Regions from separate parts of the Corynebacterium liangguodongii genome, predicted to be linked through region 1. Evidence: predicted binding sites of a transcription regulator. Region 1 holds the regulator's gene; the other holds the start of a gene.

Region 1 (10,789 bases):
GCCCGGGCCGAAGGGGCGCGCTGCCTCGGTGATGAAGGCGAGGCCGGAGAGCCAGGCCGTTGTGGCGGCGGCGCGTTCGGCGGGGGAGAACAACCGTGGTGCCACCGCCGCGGCGGCGCTGTAGGCGAGCGGTGGGGTCATGCCCGCGGCCATTACCGCCGCGGCGAGGCAAGCACTCGCGGGGCCCTGGTCGACGAGGCCCGCGACGGCTAAGAAGTAGGCCGCCTTGTTCACGGGCCCGCCGAGGTCGTAGCACATCGCGGCGCCGCACGCAGCCGCGAGCAGCACCCCCGCGCCCACGGCGACGCCCGGCGGCACGTGCCACTCCTGCGCGGCCCCGAGCGCGCCGGTCGCAGCCCACGTGAGAGCGCCGACGGCCAGCGCCCCGAGCGCCGGGGTGAGGACGAGAGTAAAAAACGGGGCCAGCGGGGCGAGCGCGCGGGGCGGGCGCAGGGCCCTCAACCACCCGGCGCACGCGCCGGCGGCCACCCCAGAGAGCACCGCCGCCACGGGGCTTGCCCCGCCCGCAGCCAGCACGCCGCCGATGAGACCGGGGGCAACGGCAGCGCGCCCGCCGAGAGCCCAGGCGATGGAACCGGAAAGCGCGGGGGCGAGGCCCATGTGCGCGGCGGCGCCTAAGGCCACGAGCCCCCAGGCGCCCGTGACATCGCCGAGGGCCGTGAGCGCGGCAGCCGTCACGGCCAGGGGCACCGCGACGCTTAGCGACGTCATCGCCGCGCCCCACACCCTCCCCGCGAGGCCCGGGCCGGGGGAGGGTTCGCGGGCGGGATTGCGGGCGGGGGCGGACAACGCGGCGTCGATAAGCGTGCCCGGCGAATCGATCGCCTCGCGCGTCGAGCACTCGACGAGCGGCTTTCCCGCGAAGCGCTCGGCACCGAGCACGGCGACATCAGCGGCGAGGATCACGGCATCCGCCTGGGCAATGAACCCGGGATCGAGGGCATCCGTGCCCGATGCGCCCTGCGTCTCCACCCGCAACACCACCCCTTCGCGCTCGCGCGCGGCGGCCTCCAAGGCCTCCGCCGCAAGGTAGGTGTGCGCCACCCCCGTCGGGCACGCCGTCACCGCCGCGATGGTTGCGGCGGGGGACCGCGGCGCGCCCGCACCGCCGAGGGCGCGGGAGATCTCATCTGCGGCGTCTTGCGGTGATTCCGCGGCGCGCAGCCGTTCGGCCAGCCCGCCCCGAGCGAGCGCCCGCGCCAGGGACGAGAGAACCTTGAGGTGGGCGCGCTGCTCGGATGAGGGAACGGCGAGGAAGAACACAAGGTCCGCGTCCCCATCGGGGCCGGAGAAATCGACCGGGCGCGAAAGCCTGGCACAAGCGACGGCGGGGCGCAGCACGCCGTCGGTGCGGGCGTGCGGGATGGCGATGCGCCCGGCAACCCCCGTGCCCGATGCGCCCTCGCGGCGCAGAGCCGCCGCGCAGAGCTCTCCGGCATCGGCTACCGCGCCCTCGTCGGCCAACATGCCGGTCAACGCAGAAATTACCGCCCCCGGGCTATCGCCCAGGTCGACGTCGAGGGCAACGCAGCGAGCGGAGATCATGCCAGGGCCACGACCTCAGTGCGTGCCAAGTCAATATCCCCCGGCGCGGGGATGCCGGTGCCGGGGATCGCCGTCGCCGCAGAGCCGTAGGCGACGCTGCGGCGCACGCACTCGGCGGGCGGCGCGCCGCCCACCCGGGCCATGACGTAGCCGGCCAGCGCGCTATCGCCGGCCCCGACCGTGGATACCTCCGCCACCGGCGGCGGGGAGGCGGCCCACGCTCCCTCGGCGGTGACCAGGCAGGCGCCGGCCGCACCCAGGGTCACCAACACCTCCTTGACCCCGGAGTCAGTGAGCTCCCGCGCGGCGGAGACCACGCGGGAGAAATCGCCGCGGGCCGCCTGGGACTCAAGAAGCGCCCCGTCGGCCCCGGTGAGGTGCGCGAGCTCGAACGCGTTGGGCTTGAGCACATCCGGGGCCGCCTGCTCGAGGCGCGCGCCGAGCCGGAGCAGCGGGTCATCGGAGGTGTCGATGGCGATGAGCGCACCCGGGCAGGCCTTGCGCGCGGACATCGCGAGGGTGGCGTACCACTCCGGGGGCGCGCCAGGAGGCAAGGATCCGGCCATGACCACGGCGTCCGCGCGCGATTCGGCGACGGTGGCAATGAGCGTATCGGCGATGCGCTCGATGTCCTGGCCGCTGAGCAGCGGTCCTGTCTCATTAATCTTCGTCGTCGTCCCGTCCGCCTCCGTCAGCGTGGTGTTCGTGCGGATGGGGCCGGAGATGGGCACGGATTTCAAAGGGATACCGGAGTTGCGGCAGATGAGCGTGAAAGGGTCGGCGGGGCCGCACGGGGCGATGGCCAGGGTATCGCAGCGCGCCTTCGCGCACGCGTGGGAGACGTTGATGCCTTTGCCCCCGGGTTCGCGCTGCGCGCTCACCGTGCGGTTCACCCCACCGGTGGAGAGCACCTCGAGCCTCAACGTGGCGTCGATGCTGGGGTTGGGGGTAAAGGTGATGATCACAGTGCGGCTATCCTCCGGCTCGGTCCCAGCGAAACTCTCCCAATTATGGCCAGCGCGCCCGCAGCGGTCAACGCGGGACCCGGGGGCTATGAGCCGACGGTGACGACTTCGACGCCGCGCTCGGTCAGCTCGGAGACGATGCTCTCGGGCGCCCCGGAGTCGGTCACGACGACATCTATGTCGTCGAGGGAGGCGAAGCTCACCAAATAGTCGTTGCCGATTTTCGTCGAATCGCACAGCACAACCACCATGCGGGCGTTGGTGACCATGGCGGATTTAATCGCCGCCTCCTGCGCGTCCGCGGTGGACAGGCCGTGGTCGACGCTTAGCGCGTTGGTGCCGATGAACGCGACGTCCGCGCGCATGAGCGCGAGCGAGCGCAGCGCCATCGCTCCGACCACGGCTTGCGTGATCGCGCGGACAGATCCGCCGAGCAGGTGCACGTGGGGCAGGCCGGCCGTGGAGAGATCGAGCGCGATCGGCAGCGAGTTGGTCACAATTGGCCACGAGGCCGCCCGCGGGTCGGTGGCGAGCAGTTTCGCGAAGGCGCTAATCGACGTCCCCGCGTCGAGAAAGATCCCGCCCTCGGAGTGCTCCGGGACAAATCGCAGCGCCGCCTGGGCGATGGCAGACTTCGCCGTCGAGGCGGAGCGGGAGCGGGCATCGAGCGAGAACTCTGTGGTGAGGAACGATTGGCTCGCCACCGCGCCGCCGTGGACCCGGTGCACTACCCCCTGCCGGTGGAGCACGGCGAGGTCCCGCCTGACCGTCTCGGCCGTGACGTGGAACTTCTCCGCCAAGTCGGTGACGTTGACGCGGCCCTCAATCGCCGTTAGAGAGGCGATCTGGCGCCTGCGTTCTTCTGCGTACATGCGTCGCGCTCCTCGGGTGGTGAGCGGGTGGAATAAACCGGGCGGCCGCGGTGGCCGTTGACGACCATTGTCCCGGAAAGCCCGCGCCGCGGGATGCTGGCCGTGTCCAACCCACCCCCACGGGGGTGGTGCCCGCGCGCAAGTATGCCCTAGAGCGTGCGGAAAACGGAAACAACCCGGCCCATAATCTCCGCGTTCTCCCCCTTGATTGGGGTAAACGCGTCGTTGTGGGGGAGCAGCCAGACACCGGTCGAATCCCGGTGGAACTCCTTGACCGTCGCCTCGCCGTCGAGCAGGGCGGCGACGAAATCCCCTTCCTCCGCGACGGGCTGAGAGTGCACGACGACCCAGTCCCCGTCGAGGATACCGGCGTCCCTCATCGACTCGCCTATGACGCGCAGCATGTAGAGCTCGCCGTCACCCACCAGTTCCTCGGGCAACGGGTAGTAGCTTTCGACGTTTTCCTCCGCGAGGATGGGCGAGCCCGCCGCTATCTGCCCGACGACGGGAATGTAGCGCGCCTGGGAGGCGTCCTCGGGTGCCTGCGGGGCCTTTGGGGCGGGCTCGCGAGTAGACCTCGGCTCAGGCAGGTGGCGCAGGTCAACCGCCCGGGGCTTGTTCGGATCGCGCCGCAAGAAGCCCTTCTTTTCCAGCTCCTTGAGCTGGTAGGCGACGGACGAGGTGGACTGCAGGCCGGCGGCGTCGCCGATCTCGCGGATGCTCGGCGGGTACCCGCGCAGGACTACCGCATCCTGGATGACCTCCAGGATGCGGCGTTGGCGGTCGGACAGGACGCTGAGGTCGAGGGTGGTGTCGTCTTTCTTGCGGGCCACGGGTGCTCCTTCGGTGCGGGTGGGGTCGGTCGTGGCTACCAAGGTACCAGATGTGGCAAGTGTGTTCGACTTTTTGCGGCGTGGGGTAGACATCGTCGCTCAGGGGTGATATAAATCGAACTGAAGTGCGGAATCGAACACGTGAGCGCATGGTTCGTTCGAACGTGTCCGGGCCGTTCATAGAATGAAGCTACACAACGAAAGGACACCGCCATGACCATCCAGATTGAGCGCAACAACGCACCGCAGGCGGCCTACCGCGAGCACCTGGCTGAGGTGCTGCCCGCTGAGGTGTGGGACATCCCCGCGGCGCCGAGGTGCCCTCGCCGCCCGTCGGGTGTTCGAACGAGAGGAGTTCCGCATCGAAACTATGGGCGTGAAAAACGCTTCGAGCAAGCCTCGGGAGTAAGCGCTACTCCTGCGTTCGAAACTCGCCACGAAAACCGTGCCGGCATCCTCATGGGCGTGATCCTCGGTCTGGCGCTGATCGTGGGATCGGCCGCGGGCGGAGCCTTCGGCACCGACGCCTCGACACAGGGGGGCGGCGGCGTCGCGGAGGTCTCCATCGCCAGCGTCCGCTAGCTGGCAGCGAGGCTCCCCCGGGTAACATCGAGGCGGTTAGCACCCGCCACGAGGAGGCCGTCGAATCCCATGCACTGCCCGTTTTGCCACAACGACCATTCCCGCGTGCTCGACTCCCGTGTCATCGACGCTGGATCGGCCATCCGCCGCCGCCGCGAGTGCGCACAGTGCGGGGGCAGGTTTACGACGGTGGAGAAGGCCGTGCTCATGGTGGTCAAGCGCAACGGGGTGAGCGAACCTTTCGACCGGGACAAGCTCATCAACGGCGTGCGCCGGGCCTGCCAGGGCCGCGACGTCTCGGACGATGCCCTCAAACGCCTCGCGCAGCAGGTCGAGGAGACGGTGCGCAGCCACGGCAGCTCACAGGTCGACGCGAACGATGTCGGCCTCGCCGTGCTCGAGCCGCTGCGTGCCCTCGACGAGGTTGCATACCTGCGCTTCGCCTCCGTGTACAAGTCCTTCGAATCGGCCGACGACTTCGAGTCCGAGATCCGGCTCATGCGCCGCCGCGACCGGGAGGACTTCTAGCGTGCCCCCGTGCCCAGGGCGTCGATCATTTTCTCGATCCGCCTCTCGCTCACCGGCTTGGGCGTGCCCAATCTCTGCGCGAAGAGGCTCACGCGCAGCTCCTGGAGCTGCCAGTAGATGTCCTTGACCTCCCTCGACTTCCGCGCGGCCGCCGGCAGCGCGCGCAGCTTTGCTTCGAGGCGCTGCGTTAACGAGGCCACCGCGTCTTGGCGGTCGGCGTCCCGGTCCGGGTCGATGGCCATATCATCGAGCCGGATGCGCATCGCCTCGATGTAGCGCGGCAGGTGCGCGAGGCGGTCGGTGCCGTGGACCGTCACGGCGTGCTCCGGCAGGAAGAAGTCGAGCTGGGCGCGCATATCCTCAATCGCCGGGCCCTCCCACGCGTCGAGCTCCTGGGCGATAGCGCCGTACGCCACGAGCGCCGGCGCGAGGGCGACGACCTTCTGGCGCACCCCGGAGGCAACCTTGGGCTTTACGGCGGAGAGCAGCTCATCGAACTCCTCCGGGGTGCGCACCGGGCCGCCGTGGGAGAGCATGAGGTCGCGGATGGTGGCGGCCCGGGCGTCGTCAACAAGCCCCTGCGCACCGCCGTGCGGGTAGTTCTCCACCGCTACTTTCTGGCGCAGCGGTAGGCCCTTGGTCATCTGCCCGGGCGAGATCGGGATCTCCCGCAGCAGGAGCGTGAGCGTCGCGGTGAGCATCGAGGCGTCGGCGGCGGCCTTCGTGGCGTGCACCGCAACCTTCACGCCGTCGGGGGTGACCTCGAGGGCGGGGTAGGCCGCCACTGCGTTGCCCTCGATCGTGGTGGTGACGCTTTCGGGGACCGCGCCGAGGGTCTGCGCCGTCCACTTCCGCGCGACCGTCGTCTCGCTCGACCTGCTGGCCTTCGCCACCGAGGAGCGGATCTTGCCCGACTGTCGCTCCTTGAGCGCGTGGAGGTCCTTATCGTGGTCGATGACTTCGCCGCGCTTGTCAATCGCGGCGAAGGTAACCCTCAGGTGGGCGGGTAGCGCGGTGGGGCGAAAGTCCTGGGCATTGATGCCCGCCCCGCCGAGCGCGCGCAGGGCGTCTGCAAGCTGGTCCACGAGCCGGCCCTCGCCGGGGGAGAGCCTGCTCATGGCGAGGCCGGCGAAATCGGGCGCGGGGACGACGGAGCGTCGCAACGCTTTAGGCAGGGTGCGGATGAGCTCGGTGACAAGCTCGAGGCGCAGGCCCGGGACGAGCCAGTCGAATCCCTCGGCGGAAAAGCCCGCGAGCAGCGGCACGGGGATATCCACCCGCACCCCGTCGAAGGGATCGCCGGGTTCGAAGGTGTAGCGCAGGTCAAAGTCGATCGACCCCTGGCGCCAGGTGGAGGGGAAGTCTTCCGCGGAGGCGTCGACGGTGGCGTCGATAAGCGATGCGGGATCGAAGTCAAGGAAGTGCTGGTCCTCGCGCCTTTTCTTCTTCCACCAGGAATCGAAGTGCCGCGCGGTGGTTACTGTGGCCGGTAGCTTCGAGTCGTAGAAGTCAAAAAGCGTGTCCTCGTCGACGACGAGGCCGCGCCGGCGCACCTTCTCCTCGACCTCGGCCGCCTCCGCCAGCGCCTTGTCGTTGTGCTCGATGAAGGTGTGGTGGCGGTTCCAATCCCCGGCGATGAGCGCGTGGCGGATGAACATGGAGCGGGCCGCCTCCGCGTCGACGTGATGGTAGGGCACGAGCCTGTCGCGCACGATCGGCAGCCCATAGAGCAGCGAGGTTTGGTGCACCATCGCCGCCGAGCGCTTGCGCGACCACACGGGCTCGGAGTAGCTGTGCTTGAGCAGATCACGGGCTGCGGCCTCGACCCACTCGGGCTTGATCTTGGCCACGTCGCGCGCAAAGAGCCGCGAGGTCTCCACCAGCTCGCCAGCCATGACGAACTCCGGCGGGCGCTTCGCCAGCGTCGAGCCGGGGAAGATGACAAAGCGCGTGCCGCGGGTGCCCTGGAACTCCTTGGAATTGCCCTCGCGCGCACCGACGTTGGACAACAGCCCGGTGAGCAGCGATTTATGGATGGACTCGAGGTCGCGTTCCCCGGCGACGTCCTCCGCGCGCGAGTATCCGAGCTGCTTTTCGACGTCCCTCAGCTGGCGCACCAGGTCGTACCACTCGCGGATGCGCATGTAGTGCAGGAACTCCCGCTTCATCCGTTTGCGGAAGGAGTTGCCGGTAAGCTCGTCGCGCGATTGCCCGATGTAGTCCCACAGCTTGAGCGCGGAGGCGAAATCGGACTCCTTGTCTTTAAACCTCGCGTGCGCCTGATCGGCCTGGGCCTGCTGCTCGAGTGGGCGCTCGCGCACGTCCTGGATGGTCATCTGGGCGACGATGACCGTGACGTCTTCCAACACGCCGAGCCGGTTGGCCTCGACGAGCATGCGCGCCATCTTCGGATCGACCGGGATGCGGGCGATATCGCGGCCGATCGCGGTGAGGACAGGCGCGCCGCCGGCCTCGCGGTCCGTCGTTGCCCCGAGCTCGTGGAGCAACAGCAGCCCATCGCGGATCGATTTCTGATCCGGCGGCTCGATGAACGGGAACTCGGAGATATCGCCCAAGCGCAGGGAGATCATCTGCAAGATGACGCTGGCGAGGTTCGTGCGCAGGATCTCTGGATCAGTAAACTCCTGGCGGGCGTGGAAGTTCTCCTCGGAGTACAGGCGGATGGCGATGCCGTCTGCGACGCGGCCGGAGCGCCCGGAGCGCTGGTTCGCGGAGGCCTGCGAGATTTCCTCGATGGGCAGGCGCTGGACCTTCGTGCGCGTGGAATACCGGGAGATGCGGGCTAAGCCGGTATCGACAACGTAGTGGATGCCCGGCACAGTCAGGGAGGTCTCGGCGATGTTCGTCGAGAGCACGATGCGCCGCCCGGAGTGCGGGGAGAACACGCGGTGCTGCTCCGCGTTGGAGAGCCTGCCGAACAGGGGGGTGACCTCCACCCCGCGCCAGTGCTTCTTTTCGATGGCCTCCATGCAATCGCGGATGTCGCGCTCGGAGGCGAAGAAGCACAAGATGTCTCCCTCTCCCTCGCCCATGAGCTCCTCGCAGGCGCTCACGACGCCGTCGATCATGTCGGTGTCAACCTCTTTGCCCCCGACGACCTCGACGAGCGGGCGGTAGCGCACCTCCACGGGGTACGTGCGCCCCGAGACCTCGATGATCGGGGCGGGGTTGCCTTCCGCGTCGGCGAAGTGGGCGGCGAAGCGCTGCGGGTCAATCGTCGCCGAGGTGATCACGACCTTCAGGTCCGGGCGCTTGGGCAGGAGCTGCTTGAGGTAGCCCAGCAGGAAATCGATGTTGAGGGAGCGCTCGTGGGCCTCGTCGATGACGATTGTGTCGTAGGCGTTGAGGTAGCGGTCCCGCTGCATCTCGGCGAGCAGGATGCCGTCCGTCATGAGCTTGACTGCGCTCGTGGGGCTGACTGTGTCGTCGAAACGAATGGCGTAGCCCACGCTCTCGCCCACGGATTGCCCGAGCTCGTCGGCGATGCGCTCGGCCACCGTGCGCGCGGCGAGTCGACGCGGCTGGGTGTGCCCGATGAGCCCGCGGCGGCCGCGGCCGAGCTCGAGGAGCATTTTCGGGATCTGGGTGGTCTTGCCCGATCCCGTCTCGCCGGCGACGATAACGACCTGGTGGGCGGCGATCAGTTCCGTGATGTCGGAGCGCCGCGCGGAGACGGGGAGCTGCACGGGGTAGGTGATCTCCGGGATCGCCTTCTCGCGCGCGGCGACGACCGCGGCGGAGGCATCGATGTCTGCGGCAATGGCGGCAAACGCCTGCGGGGCGCGCGCCTTATCAAGGCGGCGCTTGAAGCGGCGCTCCTCGGCGATCTCGACGGAGCCGAGGCGCCGGTAGAGCTCGGCGCGCTGTTCGGCGGCTGCATTGTGGGAATCGTTCATATCTGGGGAACGATTCTAGCCCCCGATGAGCTGCTTGCCCCGCTCGATCACCCGGGAGTGCGCCAGCGAGATCAGCTCGCCGAGCGCGCGATACTCCACGGAGCGTGACGACGACGGCCGGGAGATCAACCCGATAGTCCTCACCGCCCCCACCGATTCATCAAACGTGGCCACGCTCAGCCCCGGGCGGATGCACTCGCTGGCAACCGCGGATTCCGGCAGCACGGTTGCGGTGAGGCCCTCGGCGACGAGGTGCATGATCGTGGCCAGCGAAGAGGCGCGCACCGAAAACGCCGCGCTCGTCGGCGTGTGGGCGTGTTCCACCCGGCAGGGGTGGGCGAGCTCGGCGTCGAGCTCGCCGAGCTCGTCGGCGGTGAGGTTCTTCCTCCCGGCCAGCGGGTGCGATGCCGGGGTGACGGCCACGAGGCGCTCGGTGAAGAGCTGCTGCTCGTCGAACCCGGCCTGGCTCGTCGGCAGCGCGACGACCGCCACATCGATCGCGCCGTCGCGCAGCCTATCCAACAGCGCCGCCGTACGATCCTCGACGACCTGGGGCTTGAGGTCCGGAAAGTGGTCGCAGGAGAGCTTGAGAAACTCCGGGAGGATATACGGCGTGAGCGTCGGGATGACGCCGATGTTGAGTGCGCCGGAGAGGACGCCGAGCGCGCCGCGGGAGCGCGCAGCGAACGCGTCGGCGGCATCCAAGGTGGCCTTGGCCAGCGGGAGCAGCTCCTGGCCCACGGGGGTGACAATCACCTTGCGGGTCGAGCGCTCGATAAGCTGAATCCCCAGCCCGCTCTCCAGGGTGACGAGGGCCTGGGAGAGTGAGGGCTGCGAGATGTTGAGCTTGTGCGCGGCAGTGCCGAAGTGCTTGTGCTCCGCGATAGTGACAAAGGTTCGCAGCTGTGCAAGTGTTGGCCGATATTCTCTATTGCCCATACCTATGAGTGTACTTGACCCTCTTGGACGAGCGTAGGCCGCCCCGCCTATAGTTATGCCTTGATGACCTCGAGGCGGCTGAGCCGAACCTCGCCGGTGGCGTCCGAGGCGTCGAGGTCGACGACCCCGTGTAGTTGAAAAGCATTATCGCCTGCGGGGTCGCGGATGACCTGGACGACGCTCCACTCGCGGCCCTGCTCGCCGGAGAGGCGGAAATACTCCGGGCCGCGCGCATCGGCGTCGATAAGCACGTCGTCGTACTCATCGAAATAGCCGTCCAGCTCCTCGGGCCACACGGGCCTCGACTCGGGATCGAGGTAGCCTACGGCCTCGTCGAGCTGCTCCTCTTTCTCGAAGGCGAAGAGCTCGACGAGCCGGAAGAAGAAATTGCGCACCATCACCTTAAACGCCCGGCGATTCGCGGTCAGCGCCGTCGGGTCTTCAACCCCGAAGGCCAGCTCGCGCTCAAGCGTCTCAGGAGAAATCGGGGTGTCCTCGTCGGCCATGTGCGCCCACTCGTCGATGAGAGAGGAATCCACCTGGCGGACGAGCTCGCCGAGCCAGGTGATGATATCGCCGAGCTCGTC
Region 2 (4,049 bases), 580 kb from region 1:
GCCCCGGACAGGGGATGCGCTGAGCGGGGACAATCTCAATGACCCGACACGGATCCTGCATGCGGGAACGACCTCCCGCGACGGTTCGTATCTCTCGGCGGGTGGTCGCGTCCTCAACGCGCTCGGGCAGGGAGGCACGCTGGCGGAGGCCGTTGGGGCGGCCTACGCGGAGGTGGAAAAGGTCGAGTTGCAAGGCTCGTTCTACCGCCGGGACATTGCCCGGGCGGCTATCGAGGGGCGGATCTCGCTCTAGGCGCTGGCGGGGGCCGAAAAAGCGGGGGATCGGGCTCCCGGCCAGCGGGGCTGGGGCGCCGTCTCAGCTTCGCACCGGGGGAGTGGTGGTAGGAGACGGTCTCGTTGAAGGCGATGGTGCCGTCGGGGGAGACCACCCCGATCCGGCCTGTGTCGGAGCACCTCACCACGTGGGATCTGCCCGCGTGGCCGTCCCGGGAGTCGTTGTTCCACGAGTGGTGGCGTCGGCACAGCCCGGCGAGGTTCGGCAGGTCGGTGTTGCCGCCCTGGACGTAGGCCAGCATGTGGTGGGCCTCGGTCTCCGACAGAGGCACGTCGCAGCCGACCCAGGCGCATACCCCTTGGACGGCGAGCATGGCGATGCGCTGCTCCACGCTGGCGAGCCTCGTGCGGCCCAGCGAGATCGGGATGCCGGTCACCCGGTCGACGTGGACGATGAAGTCCTCCGTGCCGCCCATGCCGAGGCGGATGAGGTCGAAACAGGAGAGCTCTACCCCCACGTTTGTCATAAACGTCGTGTGGTGGTCGGCGTCGGCGAGGTCATCTAGGGTGATGGCGAGCGCGACGGAGGCGGCGCCGCGGTTTTTGACCTGCCGGTCGGCCTCGTACTGGCCGAGGATGCGCCAGAACTGGTCGAAGCGTCGCTGGGTGGGAGTGCGTGAGTCCTCGGACGATGGCCCGCCCGTGTTCGAGCCGGGGCCGGAATCCGAGTCGAGCAGGGCCTTAAACAGGGCCCAGTGCCCGGCGGTCATCGTCGCGGTGACGTCAAAGGTCCCGTCCGCCTTTTGCGGCCCGGCCTTGATGCCGCGGGCCGCGTAGCCTGCATTCGGGTCGGCCGGCGGGCGGTGGGCGCGGTTCGCCTTGTTGACGAGGCTGCGCACGAGCTTGCGCAGGTCGCTCGCGGGGCGCTCCTTCGCCTCCGCTAAGGCACGGGCGTGGATCGCTGCACGCTCGCACGACGCCTCCTTGGACAGGCCACGCAGCTCGGAGTCGATGATTCCCTGCTTTTCTGCACCGATCCCGCGGGAGGATTCGCGGGCCTTTTTCTGCGACTCGCCGGGGTCGGGGGAGCAGCCGCCGACGCCAAGAGGGTCGTCGTTACCGCCCGGCGGTGGTGGAGGCGGGGGCGGCGGTGGTGGCGCGAAGAGGTCGCGGCCGCGGCTGATCCGGCGGAAGGCTTCGGCGCGGGAGAGGTCGAGGGCCGTCTCGAGGTAGTCGTTGGCGTGGCGCCCGCCGACCGAGCGGCCTGCGCCGTCGCGGTCGCAGATGTATGCGAAGGAGGCGTCGATGAAGGCTTTAGCGTTGGCCGCCTTCTCCAGCCGTTCCATATCTGCGCGGATGGTGTCGAAGTGGAGGGCGGAGGGGTCGTCGAAAAGCGAGCTCAGCTCGTTGAACGCGGACTCGATTGTGGCTACGAGTGAAGCGATTGCGGTCATGGTTCCCCTCCTTTCCTCAAGATGGACTCAGTGTAGAGTCCTGTCGCGACACGTACCCCACAAAATAGAACACATGTGCGAAATGGGGACGATGTTATGGCGGCGTGGAATAATGGAGCCCGTGTCTGTGAAGCCGATGAACGCAAACGTCCTGTCCAACCGCTACGCCTCGCCGGAGATGGCGTCGCTGTGGAGCGCCGAGCACAAGATCGTGCTGGAACGCCAGCTTTGGATCGCCGTGATGAAGGCCCAGAAGGGCCTCGGGGTGAAGATCCCGGATGAGGCCATTGAGGCCTACGAGGAGGCCGTCGACAAGGTTGATCTGGCGAGTATCGCCGAGCGCGAAAAGGTCACCCGCCACGACGTCAAGGCGCGCATTGAGGAGTTCAACGCGCTGGCCGGCCACGAGCACATCCACAAGGGCATGACCAGCCGCGACCTCACCGAAAACGTCGAGCAGCTGCAGATCATGCGCGCGCTCGAGCTCACCCGAAATAAGGCGATCGCGCTGCTCAAGGCCGTGGGCAACCGCGCGGAGCAGTACAAGGACCTCGTCATGGCCGGGCGCTCGCACAACGTCGCGGCGCAGGCGACCACGCTGGGCAAGCGGTTTGCCTCCGCCGCCGAAGAAATTCTCATCGCCACAGAGCGCATCGAGCAGCTTCTCACGAGCTACCCGCTGCGCGGCATTAAGGGCCCGATGGGGACGGCTCAGGACATGCTCGACCTGATGGGCGGCGACGAGGCCAAGCTCGGTGAGCTGGAGCACGCAATTGCCCGCCACCTTGGCTTCGATCGCACCTTCGACTCCGTCGGGCAGGTCTACCCGCGCAGCCTGGATTTCGAGGCCATCTCCGCTCTCGTACAGCTCGGCGCCGGCCCGTCGAGCCTTGCCACAACCATCCGCCTCATGGCGGGCAATGAGACCGTCACGGAGGGCTTCAAGGAGGGCCAGGTCGGATCCTCGGCCATGCCGCACAAGATGAACGCCCGCTCCTGCGAACGCGTCTGCGGCTTCCAGGTCATCCTGCGCGGCTACCTCACCATGGTCGCGGATCTTGCCGGCCAGCAGTGGAACGAGGGCGATGTGTTCTGCTCGGTCGTGCGCCGGGTTGCGCTGCCGGACGCGTTTTTCGCCATCGACGGTCAGCTGGAGACCTTCCTCACCGTCCTCGACGAGTTCGGGGCGTTTCCCGCGATGATCACCCGCGAGCTCGATCGCTACCTGCCGTTCCTCGCCACCACCCGCATCCTCATGGCGGCCGTGCGCGCGGGCGTGGGCCGCGAGACCGCCCACGAGGTGATCAAGGAGCACGCGGTGGCCATGGCGCTGGATATGCGCGAGAGCGGCGCGGAGCAAAACCTCATTGAACGTCTCGCCGCCGACGAGCGCCTGCCGCTTGGCCGCGCGGACCTCGACAAGGCACTCGCGGACCGCAATGCGTTCATCGGGGCGGCGAGCTCCCAGGTCGACCGCGTGCTCGCGCGCATTCAATCGCTTGTCGACGCCCACCCGGGCGCCGCCGCCTACGCCCCAGGCGAGATCCTCTAAGAAAAACCTAGTCCTGCCAGCGGATCGTCTGCGCGGGCTGGGCGGTGTTGCGAGGGCTGACCACGGTGGCAAGCTCCACACCGGTGCCGACGATGCCGCGATCGCGCTTGCCGGCCCAGGTCACAACCGCCCGCTCGTAGCTCCGGCCGAGGGTGATATCTCCCGTGTAGGCGGGCAGCGGATCGTTGCTTTCCAACCCGCAGTAGAGGTTGTCGTCGCGCTCGACGAAGTTTGCGCGCAGCCCGGCGTCATCAACCGGGGTGACGCTTGGCAGCGCCACCGAGATGTCCGCCCCGTCGGTGCCGAAGGCGACCGGGGTGAAGGTGGCGACGAAGCAGGAAAACCCCGCGAAGCTCTCGGGTGGCGGCGCGGCGCTCGTGGTGGTCTCATCGTCGCTGTCAGAGGCCCCAGTGGACCCTGAAGATCCAGAGCCGCGCTGCTTCGGGGCGGGCCGTCCGATCATGGCCGGGTCCTGCCCGATGTTCTCGGTGACCTGGTCGACGGTGAGGGTGCGGGGTGAATCCACCCTCACCTCCCAATAGACAGGAAGGCCCGTATCAAAGCCCGTGGTGACGACGTAGGCAGTCTCGCCGAAGCTGAGCGTGGCGCCGTCGTCGGTCGGGGTGAAGCCATCCGGCTTGCCGGCTAGCTCGGTCAGCGGCTCGGCGGCGGTGGTGGTGAGCTGCGGAGACCGCGGCCCTGCGCAGGCGCCGAGGGTACCGGCCGCAAGGCACGCGGCGGCGCACATGGCGAGGAGGCGGGGTGTGGAGAGCATGGCTCTACATTAGGGCACCCTCTGCTCCGATCCC

What was found. Region 1 encodes LexA, which represses DNA repair genes until DNA is damaged. Its sites were predicted from a motif close to CGAACANNTGTTCG; they were not measured.
Region 2: a site for LexA is predicted at 1,755-1,768, ahead of C3E79_RS09200 (HNH endonuclease signature motif containing protein). Genes of this name have one in related genera too.

Annotation. Positions count from the first base shown of each region.
Region 1 is NZ_CP026948.1:1,337,299-1,348,087, reverse strand. It holds gene C3E79_RS06490 (fructose PTS transporter subunit IIB) at 1-1,566, opposite strand, end outside; gene C3E79_RS06485 (1-phosphofructokinase family hexose kinase) at 1,563-2,531, opposite strand; gene C3E79_RS06480 (DeoR/GlpR family DNA-binding transcription regulator) at 2,618-3,403, opposite strand; gene lexA (transcriptional repressor LexA) at 3,553-4,236, opposite strand; gene C3E79_RS06470 (hypothetical protein) at 4,450-4,818, shown strand; gene nrdR (transcriptional regulator NrdR) at 4,888-5,346, shown strand; gene hrpA (ATP-dependent RNA helicase HrpA) at 5,343-9,263, opposite strand; gene C3E79_RS06455 (LysR family transcriptional regulator) at 9,279-10,202, opposite strand; gene C3E79_RS06450 (DEAD/DEAH box helicase) at 10,256-10,789, opposite strand, start outside.
Region 2 is NZ_CP026948.1:1,923,643-1,927,691, reverse strand. It holds gene purD (phosphoribosylamine--glycine ligase) at 1-253, shown strand, start outside; gene C3E79_RS09200 (HNH endonuclease signature motif containing protein) at 228-1,688, opposite strand; gene purB (adenylosuccinate lyase) at 1,801-3,240, shown strand; gene C3E79_RS09190 (hypothetical protein) at 3,248-4,015, opposite strand.